4 regions of the Streptomyces afghaniensis genome follow, and region 1 is predicted to be linked to each of the others. Evidence: riboswitches for the same ligand, from Rfam matches in the RefSeq annotation. Region 1 holds a riboswitch; each other region holds the start of a gene.

Region 1 (5,308 bases):
GCGGGGCCGGGGCCGAAGGAACTCGGCGGCGAGCAGGACGGCGCAGCAGACCAGTGTGAGCACGAGCAGCGCGACCGTCACATGGCTCAGGGTGCCGCGGTCGTCGACGTTCCACAGGTACAGCTGCGCGCTGTCGGAGCTGATCAGCCGTGCCCCGGCCAGCGCCGAGAGCGCGAGCGCCCCGGCCACGAGCCAGTGGTCGCCGCGCCCCTCCGCCACCTGCCGCACGTCGAAACGGGCCAGGGCGAGGACGTACAGCACGAGCCCCAGCCAGAACAGCACCAGCGCCGCGTGGGCCAGCCAGGCGGCCGACTCGGCAGCGGCGAGCGTGGCGCCGAGCACGGCGAGCCCCTGTGTGGCCATGCAGCGCGTGAACACGGTCCCGGGCCTGCGCCGCTCCCCGTCCTGCGCGGGGAGGGCCAGCGGCACGGGCCAGAGCAGTACGGCCAGCACCAGCAGGGCCGCGGCCAGAGCCTGCGAGCCGGCCGCCGAGAAGCCGGTGCCCAGGACGGCCGTCGCCGCCACGGTGGTGAGGGCGGCCGCCGCCACGGTGTCCACAAGGCCCGGCACCCCCGCGTACGACCGCCACCTCGTGCCGGCCGGCAGCAGCCGCAGGGTGAAGTCCGCGGCGAGCATCAGCCAGGCCGCGCAGGCCACGCCGAGGGCGATACGGGAGAGGACGCCGTACCCCGCCAGATCCAGACCGACCGACAGGGTGCCGGTCGTCAGTACGGCGGCACTGGCGGACGGCGCGCGCTGCGCCCACCAGTCGGTGGAGGGGGAGGGGCCGGGCATGGGGCCGATGCTAGGAGGCGCCGCGCGCGATGTGAGCGGGGCACGCGCGGGCGCCTCAAAAACGCGCGAGCGCCCTCACGCGCGCGTGCCCTCAGTGATCCGCATGCCGTGACCTACGGCCCTCAGGCGGGCCGCACCACGCTGTGGATCGCCGACTCGCCGTCGTAGTAGATCGACTCCTCGCGCACGTAGGTGCCGGGCTTCGGGGCGTGGATCATCATGCCGTTGCCGATGTAGATGCCGACGTGGGTGACGTCGTCGTAGAAGAAGACCAGGTCACCGGGCTGGGCGTCGGCCAGCGGGACCGTGGTGCCGGCGTTGACCTGGTCGTAGGTCGTGCGCGGCAGGGTGACGCCCGCGGCCTTCCAGGCGGCCTGGGTGAGGCCGGAGCAGTCGTAGGAACCGGGGCCGACGGCGCCCCAGACGTACGGCTTGCCGATCTGGGCACGGGCGAAGGCGAGCGCCTTCTCGGCCTTGGTGGCGTAGGAGGAGTCGGCCGGGGCTGTCGAGGAGGACGAGCCGGAGCCGGCCGACGAGGAGCCGCTGTCCTGCTGCTGGGCGGCCTCCTCCTGCGCCTTCTGCTGCGCGGCCTGCTGCCGGGCCAGCTCGGCGGCCTTGCGGGCGGCCTCCTGCTGCTTCTCCCTCTCGATCGCCGCGAGCCGCGCCTTCTCCTCGGCGGTCAGCTTCGACAGCAGCTCGCGGGCGTCGGCGAGCTTTTGCTGGACGGTCGCCTTGGCCGTCTTCAGGTCGCCCTGCGTCTCGGTCAGCGTCTCGAGGCTCTCGGTGGCCTCCTGGCGCTTCTTCATCGTCTCGGACTGCTGGGTGACGTAGTCGTCGACCGCGACCTTCTGACGGCCGGTCATCCGGTCCATCAGCTGGGTCTGGTCGAAGTAGTCCTGCGGGGTGTCCGCGAGCAGGAACGTCGCCGTGTCCGGGGCGGAGGCGCCGGTGCGGTACTGGGCGGCGGCGAAGGAACCGAGTTCCTCCCGTGCCTCGTTGAGCTTCTGGGTGCGCTTGGCGACGTCGTCGAGAAGGGTGTCGACGCGCTTTCGCTGCTTGGTGGTCTTTTCCTTGGCCGAGTTGTACTTGTCGGTCGCCGACTCGGCCTGGCGGTACAGGTCGTCGACCTTCTTCTCGACTTCCTCGAGACTCGGCTTGCCGTCGGCCTCGGGGGCGGCGTTGGCCGACTGGGACAGCAGGGCCACGGACGTGAGGGCCGCCGTTGCGAGGGCGGGGGTCCGTATGCCTGCGACGCGCGTACCAGCGGGACGCGACTTGCGGTGCGACGCCAAGGGAGGCGACTCCTTCCATGCTCCGCCTACCGGGTTAGCTGTCGGGTTCGGGCGGGTACATCGGAAGGGTTGCCCTACGGCCGTCTCCGTGGAGGGAGTCGGGCCGATTCACCCCAGAGTTTCTCGGTTGGGTCCCCGGCTCCGGCTGCCGCTGCGGCACACCGGACTCGGCGGAGGCCGCGCGGCCCGGCGACGTTCGCCGGTGGGGGTCGTGCGGCCTGCCCGCACGGTAGCCAACTGGTGTGGCCCTTGTGAAGGTTGATGGGTGATATGCCCGATACATTTTCGTGACCTTATCCCGGAGCGTCGCCGAGAGTGACCGGTCAAGGGGGGTTGGTCACGAGTCGTCCATAATCGTGACGTCTGTAGCGGACTGTGATCATGCGGGGATGCAGGGTGACGAAGGGGTCGTTTCGGCGATGTTCTCAGGGCGGCGGCGGGCTGTCAGTGGGGCGCCCTAGACTCGGAGAGCGATGAGCAGCCTCTTTGACGACAGCTTCCTGGCGGACCTCCAGGCCCAGCGGGGCCCCGCGGACGAGCCCCCGCCGCCACCCGAGGACGATCACGTACCGGAGCCGGTTCCGGACGATCTGTTCGGCGGGAAGTTCGACGTGCCCCCGGACCGGGACGCCTATTACCGCGACGGCGCCCCGCGCCCGGTGGTGGACACCGCCGCCCTCCTGGAGGGGCTGAACGACAACCAGCGCGCCGCCGTCGTGCACTCCGGCTCCCCGCTGCTCATCGTGGCCGGCGCCGGCTCCGGCAAGACCCGCGTGCTCACGCACCGCATCGCCCACCTGCTCGCCGAGCGGGGCGTGCACCCGGGCCAGATCCTCGCGATCACCTTCACCAACAAGGCCGCGGGCGAGATGAAGGAGCGCGTCGAGCAGCTCGTCGGCCCACGGGCGAACGCGATGTGGGTGATGACCTTCCACAGCGCGTGCGTGCGCATCCTGCGGCGCGAGAGCAAGAAGCTCGGCTTCACGTCCTCCTTCTCGATCTACGACGCCGCCGACTCCAAGCGCCTGATGGCCCTGGTCTGCCGCGACCTCGACCTCGACCCCAAGCGCTTCCCGCCGAAGTCCTTCAGCGCCAAGATCAGCAACCTGAAGAACGAGCTGATCGACGAGGAGGACTTCGCCGCCCAGGCCACGGACGGCTTCGAGAAGACCCTCGCCCAGGCCTACGCGATGTACCAGTCGCGGCTGCGCGAGGCGAACGCCCTCGACTTCGACGACCTGATCATGACGACGGTCAACCTGCTGCGCGCCTTCCCGGACGTCGCCGAGCACTACCGCCGCCGCTTCCGCCACGTGCTGGTGGACGAGTACCAGGACACCAACCACGCCCAGTACGCCCTCGTGCGGGAGCTCGTCGGCACCTCCGAGCACCCCGTCGACGTACCGCCCGAGGCCGAGGTCCCGCCCGCCGAGCTGTGCGTCGTGGGTGACGCAGACCAGTCGATCTACGCCTTCCGCGGCGCGACGATCCGCAACATCCTCCAGTTCGAGGAGGACTACCCGGACGCGACGACGATCCTGCTGGAGCAGAACTACCGCTCCACCCAGACGATCCTCAGCGCGGCCAACGCGGTCATCGAGCGCAACGAGTCCCGCCGCCCCAAGAACCTGTGGACCAACGCGGGCGCGGGCGCCACGATCACCGGGTACGTCGCCGACACCGAGCACGACGAGGCGCAGTTCGTCGCCGACGAGATAGACCGCCTCACGGACGCCGGCGAGGCGAAGGCCGGCGACGTCGCGGTGTTCTACCGCACCAACGCCCAGTCCCGTGTCTTCGAAGAGATCTTCATCCGCGTCGGCCTGCCCTACAAGGTCGTCGGCGGGGTCCGCTTCTACGAGCGCAAGGAGGTCCGGGACGTCCTGGCCTACCTGCGCGTGCTGGCCAACCCGGAGGACTCGGTGCCGCTGCGCCGGATCCTCAACGTCCCCAAGCGGGGCATCGGCGACCGCGCCGAGGCGATGATCGACGCCCTCGCCCAGCGGGAGAAGATCAGCTTCCCGCAGGCGCTGAAGCGTGTGGACGAGGCGTACGGCATGGCCGCGCGCTCCACCAACGCCGTCAAGCGGTTCAACACGCTGATGGAGGACCTCCGGACGATCGTCGAGTCCGGCGCCGGACCGGCCACCGTGCTGGAGGCCGTCCTGGAACGCACCGGGTACCTCGCCGAGTTGCAGGCCTCCACCGACCCGCAGGACGAGACCCGGATCGAGAACCTCCAGGAACTCGCCGCCGTCGCCATGGAGTTCGAGCAGGAACGCGGCGAGGACGAGCAGGGGACACTGTCCGACTTCCTCGAACAGGTCGCGCTGGTCGCCGACTCCGACCAGATCCCCGACGAGGAGGACGGCGACGGCGTCATCACGCTGATGACCCTGCACACCGCCAAGGGCCTGGAGTTCCCGGTCGTCTTCCTCACCGGCATGGAGGACGGCGTCTTCCCGCACATGCGCGCCCTCGGCCAGACCAAGGAGCTGGAGGAGGAGCGGCGCCTGGCGTACGTCGGGATCACGCGCGCGCGGGAACGGCTGTATCTGACGCGGTCCACGCTGCGCAGCGCCTGGGGCCAGCCGTCGTACAACCCGCCCTCCCGCTTCCTGGAGGAGATCCCGCCGGCCTACGTGGAATGGAAGCGGACGGGAGCCACCGCGCCCGCGTCCTCCGGCCCGGTCTCCGGGGTGGCGGCCTCTCTGTCGTCGTCCCGCTCGCGTTCGTCCGCGTCGGGCGCGTCCGGTTTCGCCACGCGCCGGACCTCCGAGAAGCCGGTCGTGTCCCTGGCGGTCGGGGACCGGGTCACGCACGACCAGTTCGGGCTCGGGACCGTCGTGGCGGTGAAGGGTACGGGCGGGAACGCGGAGGCGACCATCGACTTCGGGGACACCAAGCCGAAGCGCCTGCTGCTGCGGTACGCGCCGGTGGAGAAGCTGTAGTCGGACCGGATCAGCCCCCGCCCGACGGGCGGGGGCTGCGGGCTGGGGGACGTTACGTCGGGTCGATGCCGTGGCTGCGCAGCCACGGGAGCGGGTCGATCGCCGAGCCGCCGGCCGGGCGCACCTCGAAGTGCAGATGAGGGCCGGTCGAGTTGCCGGAGTTGCCGGAGCGTGCGATCGGATCGCCCGCCTTCACGGTCGTACCGGAGGGGACCGTGTAGGTGGAGAGGTGGCAGTACCACGTCTCCGTGCCGTCCTTCGCGGTCACGA
Region 2 (5,308 bases), on a different contig from region 1:
GGGTTCCGGGTTCACTGGTCAAAGGCGTCGGCCTTGTCGACCCCGTCCCAGACGTTCGAGTACCAGGGGCGGTCGGCCGCCCCGAGGTCGGCGTGCGACTGCTTCGCCGCGTGCGGGTCGACGACGATGAACCCCGTCTCCCCCGGCATGACGTAGTGCAACCGCTGCCGGATCTGCTGCTCCGCGTACGCGTCGTCCTGCCAGCGCGCCTTCTGGTCGCGCAGCCGTTCGACGCGCTGCCGGGCCTGCTGCTGTTCGCGCTGGAGGTCGTCGATCTCGGCGCGCTGCGAGACGTACTCCCGCATCGGGTAGGCCAGGGCCACGATCAGCGAGCACATCACCAGGGCGAGCAGCGCGGCCCGGCCGGTCAGCCGGGAGCGGCGCGCCTGGCGCCTGGTCTGGGAGCGGTAGACCCGGGCCGCGGTCTGCTCGCCGAGCAGCCGGATCCTGGTCGCGGTGGAGAACCGGTCCCGGTCCTTCACGGCCATGTCTGTCCGCCTCCCGCTCCACCGTCATACGCGCGTACGTCCCCGGACACGGTACGGGACCGAGTACGGGGACGTACGTACGACGCTGCCTCTTACGGGTCGGGCCTTTCGGCGATCAGCCCTTGAAGCGCGGGAAGGCGCTGCGGCCGGCGTACACCGCCGCGTCGTCGAGGATCTCCTCGATGCGCAGCAGCTGGTTGTACTTGGCGACGCGCTCGGAGCGGGCCGGGGCGCCGGTCTTGATCTGGCCGCAGTTGGTGGCGACGGCCAGGTCGGCGATGGTGACGTCCTCGGTCTCGCCGGAGCGGTGGGACATCATGCACTTGAAGCCGTTGCGCTGGGCCAGCTCGACGGCGTCCAGGGTCTCGGTGAGCGAACCGATCTGGTTGACCTTGACCAGCAGGGCGTTGGCCGCGCCCTCCTCGATGCCGCGGGCCAGGCGCTCGGGGTTGGTGACGAACAGGTCGTCGCCGACGAGCTGGACCTTGTCACCGAGCTTGGCGGTGATGGTCTTCCAGCCCTCCCAGTCGTCCTCGAACAGCGGGTCCTCGATGGAGACGAGCGGGTACGCGTCGACGAGCTCCGCGTAGTACTCGGTCATCTCGGCCGCCGAGCGCTCCTTGCCCTCGAAGGTGTAGACGCCGTCCTTGTAGAACTCGGACGCGGCGACGTCGAGCGCGAGGGCGATCTGCTCGCCGGGGGTGTAACCGGCCTCGTTGATCGCCTCGAGGATGAGGTCGAGGGCCTCGCGGTTGGAGCCGAGGTTCGGGGCGAAGCCGCCCTCGTCGCCGAGGCCGGTGGCGAGGCCCTTCGACTTCAGGACCTTCTTCAGCGTGTGGTAGACCTCGGCGCCCCAGCGCAGGGCCTCGGAGAAGGACTCCGCGCCGATCGGGGCGATCATGAACTCCTGGATGTCCACGTTGGAGTCGGCGTGCGAGCCGCCGTTCAGGATGTTCATCATCGGCACCGGCAGCAGATGCGCGTTCGGGCCGCCCAGGTAGCGGAACAGCGGCAGGTCGCTGGCCTCGGAGGCGGCGTGGGCGACGGCGAGGGAGACGCCGAGGATGGCGTTGGCGCCGAGGGAGCCCTTGTTGTCGGTGGCGTCCAGGTCGAACATGGCCTGGTCGATCAGGCGCTGCTCGGTGGCGTCGTAGCCGACCAGCTCCGGGCCGATCTGCTCGATGACCGCGAGGACGGCCTTCTCCACACCCTTGCCGAGGTAGCGGTTCGAGTCGCCGTCGCGCAGCTCGATGGCCTCGAAGGCGCCCGTGGAGGCGCCGGACGGGACGGCGGCACGACCGGTGCTGCCGTCGTCGAGGCCGACCTCGACCTCGACCGTGGGGTTGCCTCGGGAGTCCAGGATTTCCCGGGCTACGACGACGTCGATGGACGGCACGAGCATCTCCTTCTTCATGTGACGCGGGTACGCGGGCCGCGTGGACCCGGCGAGGCGCGGGCCGCGGTGGCTCGCGACATGAGCCTAACCGGCTCCGGGCGATCGGCCACCGGGTCGCCCACCCCATGGACAGAACCGAGAGTAAATTGTTTCCGAACGGAACAAAGCCGGATCGCAAAGACCGGCGGAAAAAACCCCGCCCCGGTGCGTACGGGGGAAGACGCACCGGGGCGGGGAACCCGTGGGGACGGGGATGGGCCGTGCCCGTGGGGACGGGCGGGGCGCTGCTTACTTCAGGTGCAGCTGCTGGCCCGGGTAGATCAGGTTGGCGTCCGTGACGATGTCCTTGTTCAGCTCGAACAGCTTCTCCCAGCCGCCCTCGACCTTGTGCTCGGTCGCGATGGAGCTGAGGGTGTCACCCTTGACGACCTTGTACTCGCCGTCGCCCTTCTTGACCTTCTTGCCGGTCGGGGTGGTGACGGTCTTCTGGGTCTTCTGGGTCTGGGCCGGGCGCTCGTCGGAGCGGGAGGCCGGCTGCTGCTCGGTCTGGCGGGTCTCGGTGGAGCCGCTGCTCTGCGCGGAGCCGCCGCTGTAGCCGGCGCTCGACAGACCCTTGCCGCAGACCGGCCAGGCACCCTTGCCCTGGCTCGCGAGGACCTTCTCGGCGATCTCGATCTGCTGCTCCTTGGTGGCCTGGTCGGCGGTGGAGGCGTACTTGGTGCCGCCGTAGCCGGACCAGGTGGAGGCGGAGAACTGCAGACCGCCGTAGTAACCGTTGCCGGTGTTGATGGACCAGTTGCCGCCGGACTCGCACTGGGCGACGGCGTCCCACTCGGAGGCGGTGGCGGCGGAGGCGTTGCCGGCCGCCATCAGCGGGGCGGCGACGGCGGCACCGGTGACACCGGCGATGGCGATGACCCGAGAGGCCTTGGACGGACGGCGGTGCGTGCCCTTGCCGGAAAACAGCATGGAGAGATCCCCTCACCGACGCCTGCGAGGTGAGCTGTCGGGTTCGGGCCGGTTGAGTTGCCCGGCCGCGTCCCTCCCGGGACACGGCTTCACCCCAAGCCCTTCCGGCACAACCGGCCGGTCGGGCACTTACCTTGGGTCCCCCGCTCCTGCCTACGGCGCTTGACGCGACGACTGTTCCCGTACGGCCGCTGGCAGGATTCGGCGTTGCGGCAGCCGGGGCTCGCGGTGGCGAGCGGTCATGACCGTAGACATGCGATCCGCGGAATTTCAAAGACGATCAGGGCTTCTGAGATCTATCTCTCACCGCACCGATAAGGGACATTAGCCGCGAACAGTGACGTGAACTCGCACGGTTTCAGGGTGACTTCCGCCGCCGTTTCCGTACTGCCCCACCGGCTACCTGTCGTCCGCTTCGCCCTCTACCGTGAGCTTCTGACCGGGGCGGATGAGGTTCGGGTCGGTACCGACGGCCGTCTCGTTCCCGACGTAGAGGGCGCGCCATCCGCCGCTGAGGTCGAGGGAGTTCGCGATGGACCAGAGAGTGTCGCCGGGCCGGACGGTGTAGGAGCCGTCCGTCGCCTCCCGGGAGGCTTCGTCGTCGCGCGAGGCGTGCCGTCCGGTGGACCCGGACGTACGGCCGTCCTCGCTCGCGGTGCCCTCGTCTGCACTGGGGCCGCGGTGGCGGCCGGAGGCGGTGCCGGTTTCGGTTTCGGCGGGTGCCGAAGAGCCGTCGTCCTGGCGGGAGTTGTCGGGCTTGTCACTCTCGGGGGCGGGCGACGGGTCCTGTGTCGAAGACTCGGCGGAATCGGACGACTTGTCGGACTTGTCAGTTTCGTCCTCCGGAGTCGATTGCCCGTCAGAGGGCGACTCGGTGGAGTCGAGCAGTCCGGGCGAGTCCGTCGGCGCGGACGAGTCGGAGGAGCTGGACGAGTCGGACGTGTCCGAATTCTTGTCCTGCTCAAGGCCGGAGAGCAGCCCGCAGGTGCGCCACGCGCCGACCCCCTGGTCGGCGAGGATTCTCTCGGCCACGGCTATCTGCTGGGAGCGGCTGGCCAGGTCGGCGCTCGGGGCGTAGTCGAGGCCGCCGTGGTTCTCCCAGTCCTCCTGGGACAACTGGAGGCCGCCGAAGTACCCGTTGCCGCTGTTCTGGCTCCAGGCGCCGCCGGTCTCGCAGTCCGCGACCCGGTCCCAGGTCGTGCCGTCGGCCGCGCTGGCACCGGAGGCCCCGAGGAGCGGAATCGCGATGGCGGAGCCGGTCACCCCGGCCGCGACGAGGAGAGCCGGAGCCTGGCGGGGGCGACGGTGCCGACCGTTCCCGGAGAGCATACGGAGACCTTTCGCGAGACAGCAGTGACCGGCGCGGCGCCGGGTCCCCCCAGGGCCGCGCTGATGATGGGTGAACGTATCGGCAGACGATCACTTGTCACAAGTTCATGCCGCGCAGATCACGTGAAGATCACAGGTCTGATGTTTCGTCACTTCATGCCGCCGAGAACTCCACCGGCAGCGTGCGCAGCCCGCGCATGATGAGGCCGCCGCGCCATCTCAGCTCGGCCGGGTCCACCGCGAGCCGCAGGTCCGGGAGGCGGGTGAGGAGCGTGGCGAGCGCGGTCTGGCCCTCCAGACGGGCCAGCGGGGCGCCGAGGCAGTAGTGGATGCCGTGGCCGTAGCCGAGGTGCTGGTTGTCGCGGCGGGCGAGGTCGAGCACGTCCGGATCGGCGAACCGCTCCGGATCCCGGTCGGCGGCGGCCAGGACGACGAGGACCGGGTCGCCGGGCGCGATGTGCTGCCCGCCGATGGTGAGCGGCTGCGTGGCAAACCGCCAGGTGGCGAGTTCGACCGGGCCGTCGTAGCGCAGGAGCTCCTCGACTCCGGTCTCCAGGAGGCCGGTCTCCCCGGCGGCGAGGGAGCTCTGGAGGCGCGCGCGCTGCTCGGTGTGGGTGAGCAGGGCGTAGGTGCCGTTGCCGATCAGGTTCACGGTCGTCTCGAAACCGGCGAACAGCAGGATGAAGGCCATGGCCGCGGCCTCGTTCTCGGTGAGGTGCTCGCCGTGGTCGGAGGCGCGGATGAGCCCGGAGATGAGGTCCTCGCCGGGGGCGGGCTCGTCGGGCAGCGCCTCCCTCTTGCGGTGGATGAGGTCGGCGAGGTAGCCGCGCATCTTCTTCACGGACCGCGCCACGCCGCCCCGGGGCCCGCCCTGGTGACGGATCATCATCCCCGCCCAGTCGCGGAAGTCGTCCTGGTCCTCGCGGGGGACGCCGAGCAGGTCGCAGATGGCGTAGATGGGGAGCGGGAAGGCGAACTCGTGGATGAGGTCGGCGGACCCCTTCCGTGCGAACCCGTCGATGAGCCCGTCGGTGAGCTCCTGCACCCGGGGCGCGAACTCGGCGACCCGGCGGGGCGTGAACGCCTTGGAGACGAGCCGCCGCAGCCGGGTGTGGTCCGGCGGGTC
Region 3 (5,308 bases), on a different contig from region 1:
GCAGCCGCTGCACGGACCGGGCCTCGGCGCGGTGCTCGCGCGCGTACTGGACGGCGAGGGAGCGGTCGGTGGGTTCGAGGTCGAACTCCAGACGGACGACGCCGTCCTCGAAGCTGCGTTTCTGGGTGTACCCGGCGTCCGTGAACACCTTGATCATTTTGTTGTTGGCGGGCAGCACCTCGGCGGCGAAGCGGCGGATGCCGCGCTCACGGGCGACGGCGGCGATGTGTTCCAGGAGAGCGGAGGCGACGCCCCGGCCCTGGTGGGCGTCCTGCACCAGGAAGGCGACCTCGGCCTCGTCGGCGGGCGCGGACGCGGGCGTTCCGTCCGCGCCGATCCGGTCGTAGCGTACGGTGGCGATGAACTCGCCGCCGACTGTGGCCGCGAGTCCCACCCGGTCCACAAAGTCGTGGTGCGTGAAGCGGTGGACGTCCTTGGCGGACAGGCGAGGGTACGGCGCGAAGAAGCGGTAGTACTTCGACTCGTCGGAGACCTGCTCGTAGAAGCTGACCAGGCGCTCGGCGTCATCAACGGTGATGGGCCGGATGCGCGCGGTACCACCGTCGCGCAGCACCACGTCGGCTTCCCAGTGGGCGGGATACTCGTGCCGGTCCGGCGAGGTCTGCATGGGCCCCAGAGTACGTCTGGCGTCCGACAGCGGCGCGAGGCAGTCTGTGGAGGGCGTCAGCCGGGTCGAGGCCGCGACCCGACGGCACCCCGGGGCGGTACGTCAGGACCGCCCCGGCGCAGCTTCACGTATGGGAAACTGGTCTAGACAACCCTGAAAACCGAAGGGCAGCAACACATGGCTGAGCGCCGCGTCAACGTCGGCTGGGCCGAGGGCCTCCACGCCCGCCCCGCCTCCATCTTCGTCCGAGCCGCCACGGCCGCAGGCGTCCCGGTGACGATCGCCAAGGCAGACGGCAACCCCGTCAACGCGGCCTCCATGCTGGCCGTCCTCGGCCTCGGCGCCCAGGGCGGTGAGGAGATCGTCCTCGCCTCCGACGCCGAGGGTGCGGACGTCGCCCTGGACCGGCTGGCGAAGCTGGTCTCCGAGGGCCTCGAGGAACTGCCCGAGACCGTCTGAGCATTCTTCCGCGCCTGATCCGGTACCCCTGGTCCGGTGCATCCTGAGGGGCTCGTCCGAATTCATCGGGCGAGCCCTTCGCCATTCCCGGGCGCGGGTCGCCATTTCCGGTCACGGGTCGTGAATTCCCCGTTCCCGGGCAGCAGAAATAATCCCCCGCGAATTACCTGCTCTTTGTATACGGCTCCTGTGTTAATGCCGCAGGCTCGCCGTGTTTACGGGATGTTGCGAGTTCCTCACACGCTCGGCCCGCTCCCCGGCGGAGCCGAAACGCAGCCGGTGCGCGGCCGTCGCGCGCTCGGTGTGCAGCGCCGTGACCGCCCGCGCGCGCTCGCTGTCCCCGCGCGCCACCGCGTCCACGATCGCGCCGTGCTCGGTCCAGGACTCCACGGGCCCGGCCGGCGCCTCCACGGTGTACATCCAGGCGATCTTGTGACGGAGCTGGGTGAGCATCGAGGTCAGCGCGGGGCTGCCGGAGGCCTGCGCGAGCGTCTCGTGGAACCAGCCGCCCAGGGAGCGCAGGTCGTCGCTGTTGCCCCGGCGGGCGCGCTCCTGGCCGAGCCTGACCAGGCCGCGCAGGACCTTCAGATGCGCCTCGGTGCGGCGCTGGGCGGCGCGGGCAGCGCCGAGCGGCTCCAGCAGCAGCCGCATCTCCAGCAGGTCGGCGGCCTCCTGCTCGGTGGGTTCGGCGACGCACGCGCCCGCGTGCCGCCGGGTCACCACGAAGCCCTCGGCCTCCAGGGTGCGCAGGGCCTCCCGGACGGGGACGCGCGAGACGCCGTAGCGGCGGGCGAGGAGTTCCTCGGTCAGCCGGCCGCCGCGTTCGTAGACACCCGCGACGATGTCGTCCCGGATGGCCGTGCACACCGAGTGCGCGGGAATGCGCATGACCGACCTCCGTTTAATCCCCGTGAAACGTCGAACGAGTGACGCGTGTTCCGTGACTCTATTGCAATGAGCCGGAATTTCCGACGGCAGACCGGAATCCAGGGATATTTTTTGGACAGCCGGGCGGCACAAACGCCGAAAGCCCCGGCTCGGGGAGCCGGGGCCTCGGGGAAGCGGAGTGGTACGCCGTCAGACGCTCACGCCGTGCGAGCGGAGGTAGGCGACGGGGTCGATGTCGGAGCCGTACTCGGGGCTCGTACGGGCCTCGAAGTGCAGATGCGGGCCGGTGACGTTGCCGGTCGCGCCGGACAGGCCGATCTGCTGGCCCGGGGTGACCCGCTGGCCCACCGAGACGCTGATGGACGACAGGTGGCCGTACTGGGTGTACGTGCCGTCGTTCATCTTGATCACGATCTGGTTGCCGTAGGACCCGCCCCAGCCGGCCTCGACGACCTCTCCCATGCCGACCGCGTGGACGGAGGTGCCGCTGGCGGCGTGGAAGTCGACACCGGTGTGGCTGCCGGAGGACCACAGGCCGCTGCTGGCCTGGTAGCCGGTGGAGACGTACGAACCGGAGATCGGGGGCACGAAGGTGTTAAGGCGCTTGCGCTCGGCCTCGCGGGCGGCGCGCTCCTTGGCCTCGCGGGCCTTCTCGGCCGCCTCCTTGGCCTCCTTGGCCGCCTCGGCGGCCCGCTCGCGGGCGGCCTCCTCGGCCTTCTTCTTGGCGGCGGCCTCCTCGGCGGCCTGCTTCTGGGCCGCGGCCTGGGCGTCGATCTGCTGGGCCACGGTGTCGCCCATGGTGACGACGGGGGTGAGGCCGGTCTGCTCGACGGCCGGCTCGGCGGCGAAGGCGGCCGGAGCGGCCACGGTGCCGATGACGCCGGTGGTGGCGAGGGCCGCGACCCCCGCCGCGCGGGCCGTGCCGCGGTGGATCCTGCTGGGACGACGGTGCTTCCCGGTGGCGCGGGTGAACGCCATGGAGTGCCTGGTCCTTTCCTTCCTTCTCGCCTACCGGGTTAGCTGACGGGTTCGGAGCAGGAAGGTCTCCTACGGACCCCCTCGCGGCTCGCGCGGGCGTCCGATTCACCCCAGGGACTGCGGTTGGGTCCCCGGCTCCCCTGGCTCGCGCCGTACGGGGACTCGGCGATGACTGTCCGGTGCCGCGGGTGCGGCGCACTGCCTGACGAACAGCCCGGACGACGCTAAGCGGGGCCACTTTCAATTCCCAAACGGATCCGGCTTTTTGTAGCGCATCCCACAGGGCAGACAGGCAACCTCCGTGCCAATTCGGGCATAAAGGAGCCCTGGTGCCTTAGGAAGACAACCAGGGCTCCTCGCGCGCGTGCCCCTACTCGGCGGCGACGACCGTGACTTCGCCGATGCCCAGGGCCTCCACCGGGCCCTTGATCTGCGCCGCGTCACCCACGAGCACGGTCACCAGACGGTCCACCGGGAAGGCGCTGACGACCGCCGCGGTGGCCTCCACGGTGCCGGTCGCGGCGAGCTGCCGGTACAGCGTGGCCTGGTAGTCGTCGGGCAGGTGCTGCTCGACCTGGTCGGCCAGCGTGCTCGCGACGGCCGCCGCCGTCTCGTACTTCAGCGGCGCCACACCGACCAGGTTCTGCACGGCGACGTCCCGCTCGGCGTCGGTCAGTCCCCCGGCGGCGAGGGTGCTCAGCACCGTCCAGAGGTCCTGGAGGGCGGGGCCGGTGTTGGGGGTGTCCACGGAGCCGGTGATGGCGAGCATCGCGGCACCGGTCCCGTCCGGGGCGGACCTGAGGACCTGGCCGAACGCCCGCACACCGTAGGTGTAGCCCTTCTCCTCGCGCAGCACGCGGTCCAGGCGGGAGGTGAGGGTGCCGCCGAGGCAGTACGTGCCGAGCACCTGCGCGGGCCACACACGGTCGTGCCGGTCCGGGCCGATGCGGCCGATGAGCAGCTGCGTCTGGACCGCACCGGGGCGGTCCACGATGACGACCCGGCCCGTGTCGTCGGCGGTCACCGGCGGCACCGGGTGCGGCTCGGCCGCGGATCCGGTCCAGGAGCCCAGCGTGTCGCTCAGCAGGGCGTCGAGGTCGATGCCGGTGAGGTCGCCGACGACCACGGCGGTGGCCGTGGCGGGCCTGACGTGCCGCTCGTAGAAGGCGCGTACGGCCGCGGAGTCGATCGCGGCGACCGTCTCCTCGGTGCCCTGGCGGGGCCGCGACATGCGCGAGCCTGCCGGGAAGAGCTCCTTGGAGAGCTCCTTGGCGGCGCGCCGGGAGGGGTTGGCCAGCTCGTGCGGGATCTCGTCGAGGCGGTTGCGGACGAGCCGCTCGACCTCGCTGTCCGCGAACGCGGGAGCCCTCAGGGCGTCGGCGATCAGGCCGAGCCCCTTGGCGAGCCGGGAGGCCGGCACCTCCAGGCTGAGCCGGACGCCGGGGTGGTCGGCGTGTGCGTCGAGGGTGGCGCCGGCACGCTCCAGCTCGGCGGCGAAGTCCTCGGCGGAGTGCTTGTCGGTGCCCTCGGAGAAGGCCCGGGCCATGATCGTGGCCACGCCGTCGAGGCCGGCCGGCTCGGCGTCCAGGGGTGCGTCCAGCAGCACCTCCACGGCGACGACCTGCTGGCCGGGGCGGTGGCAGCGCAGGACCGTCAGGCCGTTGCCAAGAGTGCCGCGCTCGGGGGCCGGGAAGGCCCACGGCTTGGCCTCGCCCGCCTGCGGCTGGGGGTGGAAGTCCATCGTGGCGAGCTCGGTCACTTGGCCGCCTCCTCGTTCTCGTTCAGGGCCGCGGCTGCGGTGTCCTCGGTGGTGTCGGCGTCCTCGGCGGTCTCCGTGTCGCCCGTCTCGCCGGCGACGGGCTCGTAGACGAGCACCGCGCGGTTGTCGGGCCGCAGGCGGGCCTTGGCGACCTCCTGGACCTCCTCGGCCGTCACCTCCAGCACCCGCTGTACGGCCGTCAGGGCCAGCTGGGGGTCGCCGAACAGCACGGCGTACCGGCACAGTTCGTCGGCGCGGCCGGCGACCGTGCCGAGCCGGTCCAGCCACTCGCGCTCCAACTGGGCCTGGGCGCGCTCCATCTCCTCGGCCGTGGGGCCGTCCTCGGCGAACCGGGCGAGCTCCTCGTCGATGGCGGACTCGATGACCGGGACCTCCACGTCACCGGACGTCTTCACGTCCAGCCACCCCAGGGAGGGCGCCCCGGCGAGCCGCAGCAGGCCGAAGCCGGCCGCCACGGCCGTACGGTCCCGCCGCACGAGACGGTTGTACAGGCGGGAGGACTCGCCGCCGCCGAGGACGGTGAGGGCCAGGTCGGCCGCGTCGCACGCGCGCGTGCCGTCGTGCGGCAGCCGGTA
Region 4 (5,308 bases), 220 kb from region 1:
CACCGGCGGGCTCCCCGGGCCCGGTCTGAGCACCGCCTCGTCACCGTCGAGGTCCAGCTCGGCGACCTGCACCGCCCCGATGTCCAGGAACCGCCGTATCTCCTCCTGCGCACGTGCTGAACGGGCCATGGGCCCTCCCCCCTCGTCGTCAGGTACGGCGCAGCCGAGCCGCGCCCTTCAGGGTCCGCGCGGCCAGCGCCGCGAGCCGTGGCCTGCCGCGGACGTAGCTGTGCACGCGGCGCGCCGGCTCGCGGCTCAGCCAGTGCAGCGCCGCGCCCGCCCCGGGGCGCGTCACCGCACCCTCGTACACGGGCAGTTCTCCCGTCTTCAGCGCGTCCTTGTACTCGGCCGCGCCCCGCCCCAGATCGAGCATGCCGATGCCCTCGGCGGCCGCCGCCTCGGCCATGCGCAGGTGCAGCACCAGACCGGGCGAGTACTTCGCGAACTCCGGGTCGTAGGCCGGGAACCAGCAGGCCAGGACCGACGCCGAGCGCAGTCCGAAGTGCGCGGCCAGCGGCCGTTGACCGGCGTACAGCACGGACAGCGTGCCGCTGCACTCCGGTGCCCGGGTCGCGGCCAGCCGCCCCACGAGCCGGGTGATCCACTCCTGGGCGAACCGGTCCCGGCGGCCGGTCCTTCGGTACTGCGCCGACTTCCACTCCATGAGCGTGCGCAGCGCGGCCGGCTCACGCTCGTCGAACACGAACCGCAGCTCGCCGACCTGCCGGCCCAGCCTGCGCTCCTTGGCCAGGGTGGTCTTCAGGAACTTCGGCGACTGGGCGCGCAGCACCGACTCGTACGTCTCGTAGCCCTTCTCCACGTCGATGACGTAGGTGGCGTGCTCCTCGGCCGCGTACCGGACGAACAGCCGCTGCTCGGCCTCCAGGTTGTCGAAGGCGAAGCTCGACAGCGAGCAGCGCCGCAGCAGTTCGCCCGTGTCCAGCCGCAGCCCCGGCCGCAGGATCGCGCCCTGCGTGTCCGAGACGCCCAGCCCGATCGCACGGCCCTGCCCCAACGGGCCCCGCTCATGGGGCAGGAAGCCGGCCGGCTCCAGCCCCTCGTACACCACCGCGACCCGTGCCTGTGGCCTCACCAGCCCGACGGCTTCGGTGAACTCCGGTTCCATGAAGGGGTTGCGCGGTGTCTCCGACGCCGCGCGCAGCGCGCGCCAGCGCTCCTTCTCCCCCTCGCCGAGCTCCCCGGGCACACCCACACGAACACGCCCACTGCTCAACCCGACCCCCCGATCAAGTCCCCCCTGGACACTTGGAAGGTACCGCCCGAGACGGCCTCGACGGTAGGTAGCGGACCATGTTGTTGCCAACTGGTGCAGAGGCCTTCAACCGGGCAATCGGTGTCCGCCGCGGGATGAAACGAAAGGGCGCACTGTCCGTATTCTCTGATCATGGCCGCACCCATCGCATATTCACTCATCGCCACCGACCTGGACGGGACGCTGCTGCGCGGCGACGACACCCTGTCCGACCGGTCCCTCGCCGCGCTCGCGCGGGTGGCGGACGCCGGTGCCCAGCACCTCGTGGTGACGGGCCGGCCGGCGCCCAGAGTGCGGCCGCTCCTGGACGACCTCGGCTGTACGGGGCTCGCGGTGTGCGGGCAGGGCGCGCAGGTGTACGACGCCGGCGCGGACCGGCTGCTGTGGTCCATCACCCTGGACCGGGAACTGGCGGAGACCGCCCTCGGCAAGATCGAGGCCGAGGTGGGGCAGGTGTACGCCGCGGTCGACCAGGACGGGGTCGACGGGCTCACGCTCATCGAGCCGGGCTACCTCATGCCGCACCCGACCCTGCCGGCGGTGCGGGTCGACCGGCGCGACGACCTGTGGGGCGCGCCCATCAGCAAGGTGCTGCTGCGCCACCCCTACCTGAGCGACGACGAGTTGGCGGCGACGGCCCGCTCGGTGGTCGGTTCACTGGCGACCGTGACGATGTCGGGGCCCGGCACGGTCGAGCTCCAGCCGTGCGGCGTCACGAAGGCGACGGGCCTGGCGCTGGCCGCCGAGCACCTGGGGCTGCGGCCGGCGGACACCGTCGCCTTCGGGGACATGCCCAACGACATCCCGATGTTCGACTGGGCCGCCCACGGCGTCGCCATGGCCAACGCCCATCCCGAACTCAAGGCCGTGGCCGACGAGATCACCCTGTCGAACGAGGACGACGGCATCGCCGTCGTCCTCGAACGGCTGCTGGGCGGGACGGCTCAGTACGGGCCGTTGACGTTGTCGATCGAGCCGTAGCGGGCCGCCGCGTAGTTGCAGGCCGCCGTGATGTTGGCGACCGGGTCGTACGGGTCGAAGGAGGTGCCGGGCACGTGGTAGGCGGCGAAGGTCGGGTCGATGACCTGGAGCAGACCCTTGGACGGGGTGCCCTTGGCGGCGTTCGAGTCCCAGTTGTTGATCGCCAGGGGGTTGCCGGACGACTCCCGCATGATGTTGCGGTAGATGCCGTCGTACGAGCCCGGGATCCCCTTCTGCGCCATGACGTCCAGCGCCTCGCGGATCCAGCCGTCCAGGTTGTTCGCGTAGGTCTTCGCGGAGGCCTGGGTGGCCTGGGCGACGCCGCCGGCCGGCTTGGCGGGGGCCGAGGACTTGGTGGCCGTCTTCTTCACGGCGTCCGTCTTGGCCGTCTTCACCTTCAGCTTCAGACCCGGGTGGATCAGCTTCGGGTCGTCGCCGACGGCGGCGCGGTTGTCCTTGTAGAGCTGCTTCCAGCCGCCCGACACGTCGAATTTGTCCGCGATGCGGGCGAGCGAGTCGCCCTTGGTGACGGTGTACGTGACGGACTTGGAGGTCTTGGCCTGCGGCACGGACTGCGCGACGGCGGATGCGCTCTGGGCCGGCTGGGCGGCGCCGGCCTGCGTCGCGCCGAGCAGCGGGAGGGTGAGTGCCGCTCCGCCGGTGCCGACGGCTGCGACACGGCGGGTGAGCTGGCTGCTTCTGGGGCGACGGTGCTTGCCTCGGGGCATGGCGATGTTCCTCTCCGGCGCCTGCGAGGTGAGCTGTCGGGTTCGGGCCGGGAGGTGCCCGGCCGCCTACGGCGCTGTGTGCCGTACGCGGCTTCACCCCGAGCCGTTCCGCTGCGCGGACCGGCGACTTACCTGGGTCCCCCGCTCCTGCCCTGCGTGAGTGAGTCGGATGGTGTGGGGCGTCCGGGCGGCGGCAGGATTCGGCGTCCGCCGGACAGGCCCGGAACGTATGCGAGAGCACATGTCGGGAACAAGCACCGGAGTCACATCTCGAGCGGTTGACCTTGGTCAGAGGCTTATGAGGCGCTTGATCCTTTGCTGAAGCCAAGGCTCAACTTGCGTGCGGCGGAAGGAGGTACGGGTCGGTGCCGGAGTGGGATGTCACAGGGGATAACGTGATTCAACTCACTGATCACGAGTCCGTGGGGCAATTTGCACCAAGGGGAATTCGCTTATCCATCACGGCAAATCGTGCATACGTCACTACCTCCTGGTAAGTCGATAAATGTCTGCTCTTATGAGCTGATCAAAAACATGGCGGTCGTGATCGGATACCACCCGGCCTGTAACCCTGGGCGCTGGTGGTGATCGAAACGTGACCGGATACGCTGACTCGAGTGATGGCAGCGACCTATCGACAAACCGCGTGATCACCGGCAGACACCAGCAGACAGGAGACCCCTCGTGACCGACGTCGGGCCGTTCGGGCTGAGCGTGCGGGACCAGGCTCTGGAAGCCGATGTCCAGGCCGGATTGGCGGCTGTCGAGGAAGGCTTGCTCGAGGCCACCAAGAGTGAGGTGCCCTTCATCACGGAGGCCGCCCAGCACCTGGTCCGGGCCGGCGGCAAGCGGTTCCGTCCGCTGCTCGTGATGCTCTCGGCCCAGTTCGGCGACCGGTACGCGCCCGGGATCGTGCCGTCGGCCGTCGTCGTGGAGTTGACCCACCTCGCCACGCTGTACCACGACGACGTGATGGACGAGGCCACCGTGCGGCGCGGGGTGGCGAGCGCGAACGCCCGCTGGGGCAACTCCGTCGCGGTCCTCACCGGTGACTTCCTCTTCGCCCGCGCCTCGCACATCCTGGCCGACCTCGGCCCGGAGGCGGTGCGGGTGCAGGCCGAGGCGTTCGAGCGGCTGGTGACCGGGCAGATCCTGGAGACGGCCGGACCGCAGGACGGCCGCGACCCGGTCGAGCACTACCTGGACGTGCTGGGCGGCAAGACCGGCTCGCTGGTGGCGGTGTCCTGCCGGTTCGGCGCCATGATGTCCGGCGCCGACGAGACGGTCGTGGACGTGCTGACCCAGTACGGCGAGCGGCTCGGCGTCGCCTTCCAGCTCGCGGACGACGTCCTGGACATCGCCTCCGACTCCCACGAGTCCGGCAAGACCCCCGGCACCGACCTGCGCGAGGGCATCCCCACGCTGCCGGTGCTGCGGCTGCGTGAGCGTGCGGCCCGGCTCGGGCTCGCGGACGACATCGCCCTGTGCGAGCTGCTGGACTCCGACCTCACCGACGACGACCGGCACGCCGAGGCCCTGCGCCTGCTGCGGGCCCACCCGGCGCTGGAGCAGGCCCGGCGGGACACCGTCCGCTACGCCCAGGACGCCCGCTCGGCGCTGGCACCGCTGCCCGAGTGCGCCGCGAAGACGGCGCTGGTGGAGCTGTCCGACGCCGTGGTGCACCGGGCCGGCTAGCGCGTTTTCCCCCACGACCCCTACGGGTCGGGGGAGAAGCAGCCCTCTCGTGTCATACCGGAGCAGTACGTGGAGTTGAGCCCGGGGTCTGACGTATCTCGCCGGCCGATTTGGTCAGATAGTCACCACGGAAAACACCACTCCTCACCAGTTCGGGTGAGAATGGCGGCTCAGGGACGAGTGCGTGCACGACACGGACAGCCGCCGCCGATCACGGAGGTAGGGCACACATGGCACCGTACGCATCCGACGACAGCACGACCGCCGGGGAGGTCGACGAGCAGCGCTCCGGGCGGCGCAAAGCCGCGCGGTACATCGTCCCGGTCACGGTGGTGGGGGTGGCGGCCGCGACGATCGGGCTGGTCCCCGCACTCGCCGACTCCGGTGACCCCGACCTCCCGAAGATCACCGCACAGCAGCTCATCGAGAAGATCGCCAAGTCGGACGTCCAGCAGCTGTCCGGCACCGTGAAGATCAGCACCGACCTCGGCCTGCCGGACCTCGGCGGGCTGGAGAGCAGCCTGATGTCCGGTGCCGCGGGCCAGGGCGAGGGCGGCTCCTCCGCCGACCCGACGGCCAAGCTCACGGAACTGGCCTCCGGCACGCACACCCTGCGCGTCGCGGCCGACGG

Evidence for each region. A riboswitch is a leader RNA that binds a small molecule or an ion and turns the genes downstream of it on or off. The one in region 1 is predicted to bind cyclic di-AMP.
Region 2: it holds a riboswitch for cyclic di-AMP, as region 1 does, so the genes downstream of both, ACH4G3_RS29255 (transglycosylase family protein) here and ACH4G3_RS24530 (C40 family peptidase) in region 1, are expected to answer to the same signal.
Region 3: it holds a riboswitch for cyclic di-AMP, as region 1 does, so the genes downstream of both, ACH4G3_RS00505 (M23 family metallopeptidase) here and ACH4G3_RS24530 (C40 family peptidase) in region 1, are expected to answer to the same signal.
Region 4: it holds a riboswitch for cyclic di-AMP, as region 1 does, so the genes downstream of both, ACH4G3_RS23465 (transglycosylase SLT domain-containing protein) here and ACH4G3_RS24530 (C40 family peptidase) in region 1, are expected to answer to the same signal.

Annotation. Positions count from the first base shown of each region.
Region 1 is NZ_JBIRGJ010000006.1:445,096-450,403, forward strand. It holds gene ACH4G3_RS24525 (SLAC1 family transporter) at 1-795, opposite strand, end outside; gene ACH4G3_RS24530 (C40 family peptidase) at 918-2,087, opposite strand; cyclic di-AMP (ydaO/yuaA leader) riboswitch at 2,096-2,270, opposite strand; gene pcrA (DNA helicase PcrA) at 2,561-5,038, shown strand; gene ACH4G3_RS24540 (M23 family metallopeptidase) at 5,091-5,308, opposite strand, start outside.
Region 2 is NZ_JBIRGJ010000008.1:99,161-104,468, forward strand. It holds gene ACH4G3_RS29245 (FtsB family cell division protein) at 12-488, opposite strand; gene eno (phosphopyruvate hydratase) at 604-1,884, opposite strand; gene ACH4G3_RS29255 (transglycosylase family protein) at 2,173-2,853, opposite strand; cyclic di-AMP (ydaO/yuaA leader) riboswitch at 2,858-3,024, opposite strand; gene ACH4G3_RS29260 (transglycosylase family protein) at 3,253-4,182, opposite strand; gene ACH4G3_RS29265 (cytochrome P450 family protein) at 4,337-5,308, opposite strand, start outside.
Region 3 is NZ_JBIRGJ010000001.1:121,901-127,208, reverse strand. It holds gene ACH4G3_RS00520 (bifunctional acetate--CoA ligase family protein/GNAT family N-acetyltransferase) at 1-628, opposite strand, end outside; gene ACH4G3_RS00515 (HPr family phosphocarrier protein) at 806-1,087, shown strand; gene ACH4G3_RS00510 (GntR family transcriptional regulator) at 1,280-1,975, opposite strand; gene ACH4G3_RS00505 (M23 family metallopeptidase) at 2,165-2,953, opposite strand; cyclic di-AMP (ydaO/yuaA leader) riboswitch at 2,967-3,131, opposite strand; gene ACH4G3_RS00500 (M16 family metallopeptidase) at 3,324-4,712, opposite strand; gene ACH4G3_RS00495 (M16 family metallopeptidase) at 4,709-5,308, opposite strand, start outside.
Region 4 is NZ_JBIRGJ010000006.1:224,421-229,728, forward strand. It holds gene ACH4G3_RS23450 (glycosyltransferase family 2 protein) at 1-129, opposite strand, end outside; gene ACH4G3_RS23455 (GNAT family N-acetyltransferase) at 149-1,234, opposite strand; gene ACH4G3_RS23460 (HAD family hydrolase) at 1,406-2,254, shown strand; gene ACH4G3_RS23465 (transglycosylase SLT domain-containing protein) at 2,218-2,982, opposite strand; cyclic di-AMP (ydaO/yuaA leader) riboswitch at 2,986-3,155, opposite strand; gene ACH4G3_RS23470 (polyprenyl synthetase family protein) at 3,667-4,677, shown strand; gene ACH4G3_RS23475 (LolA family protein) at 4,908-5,308, shown strand, end outside.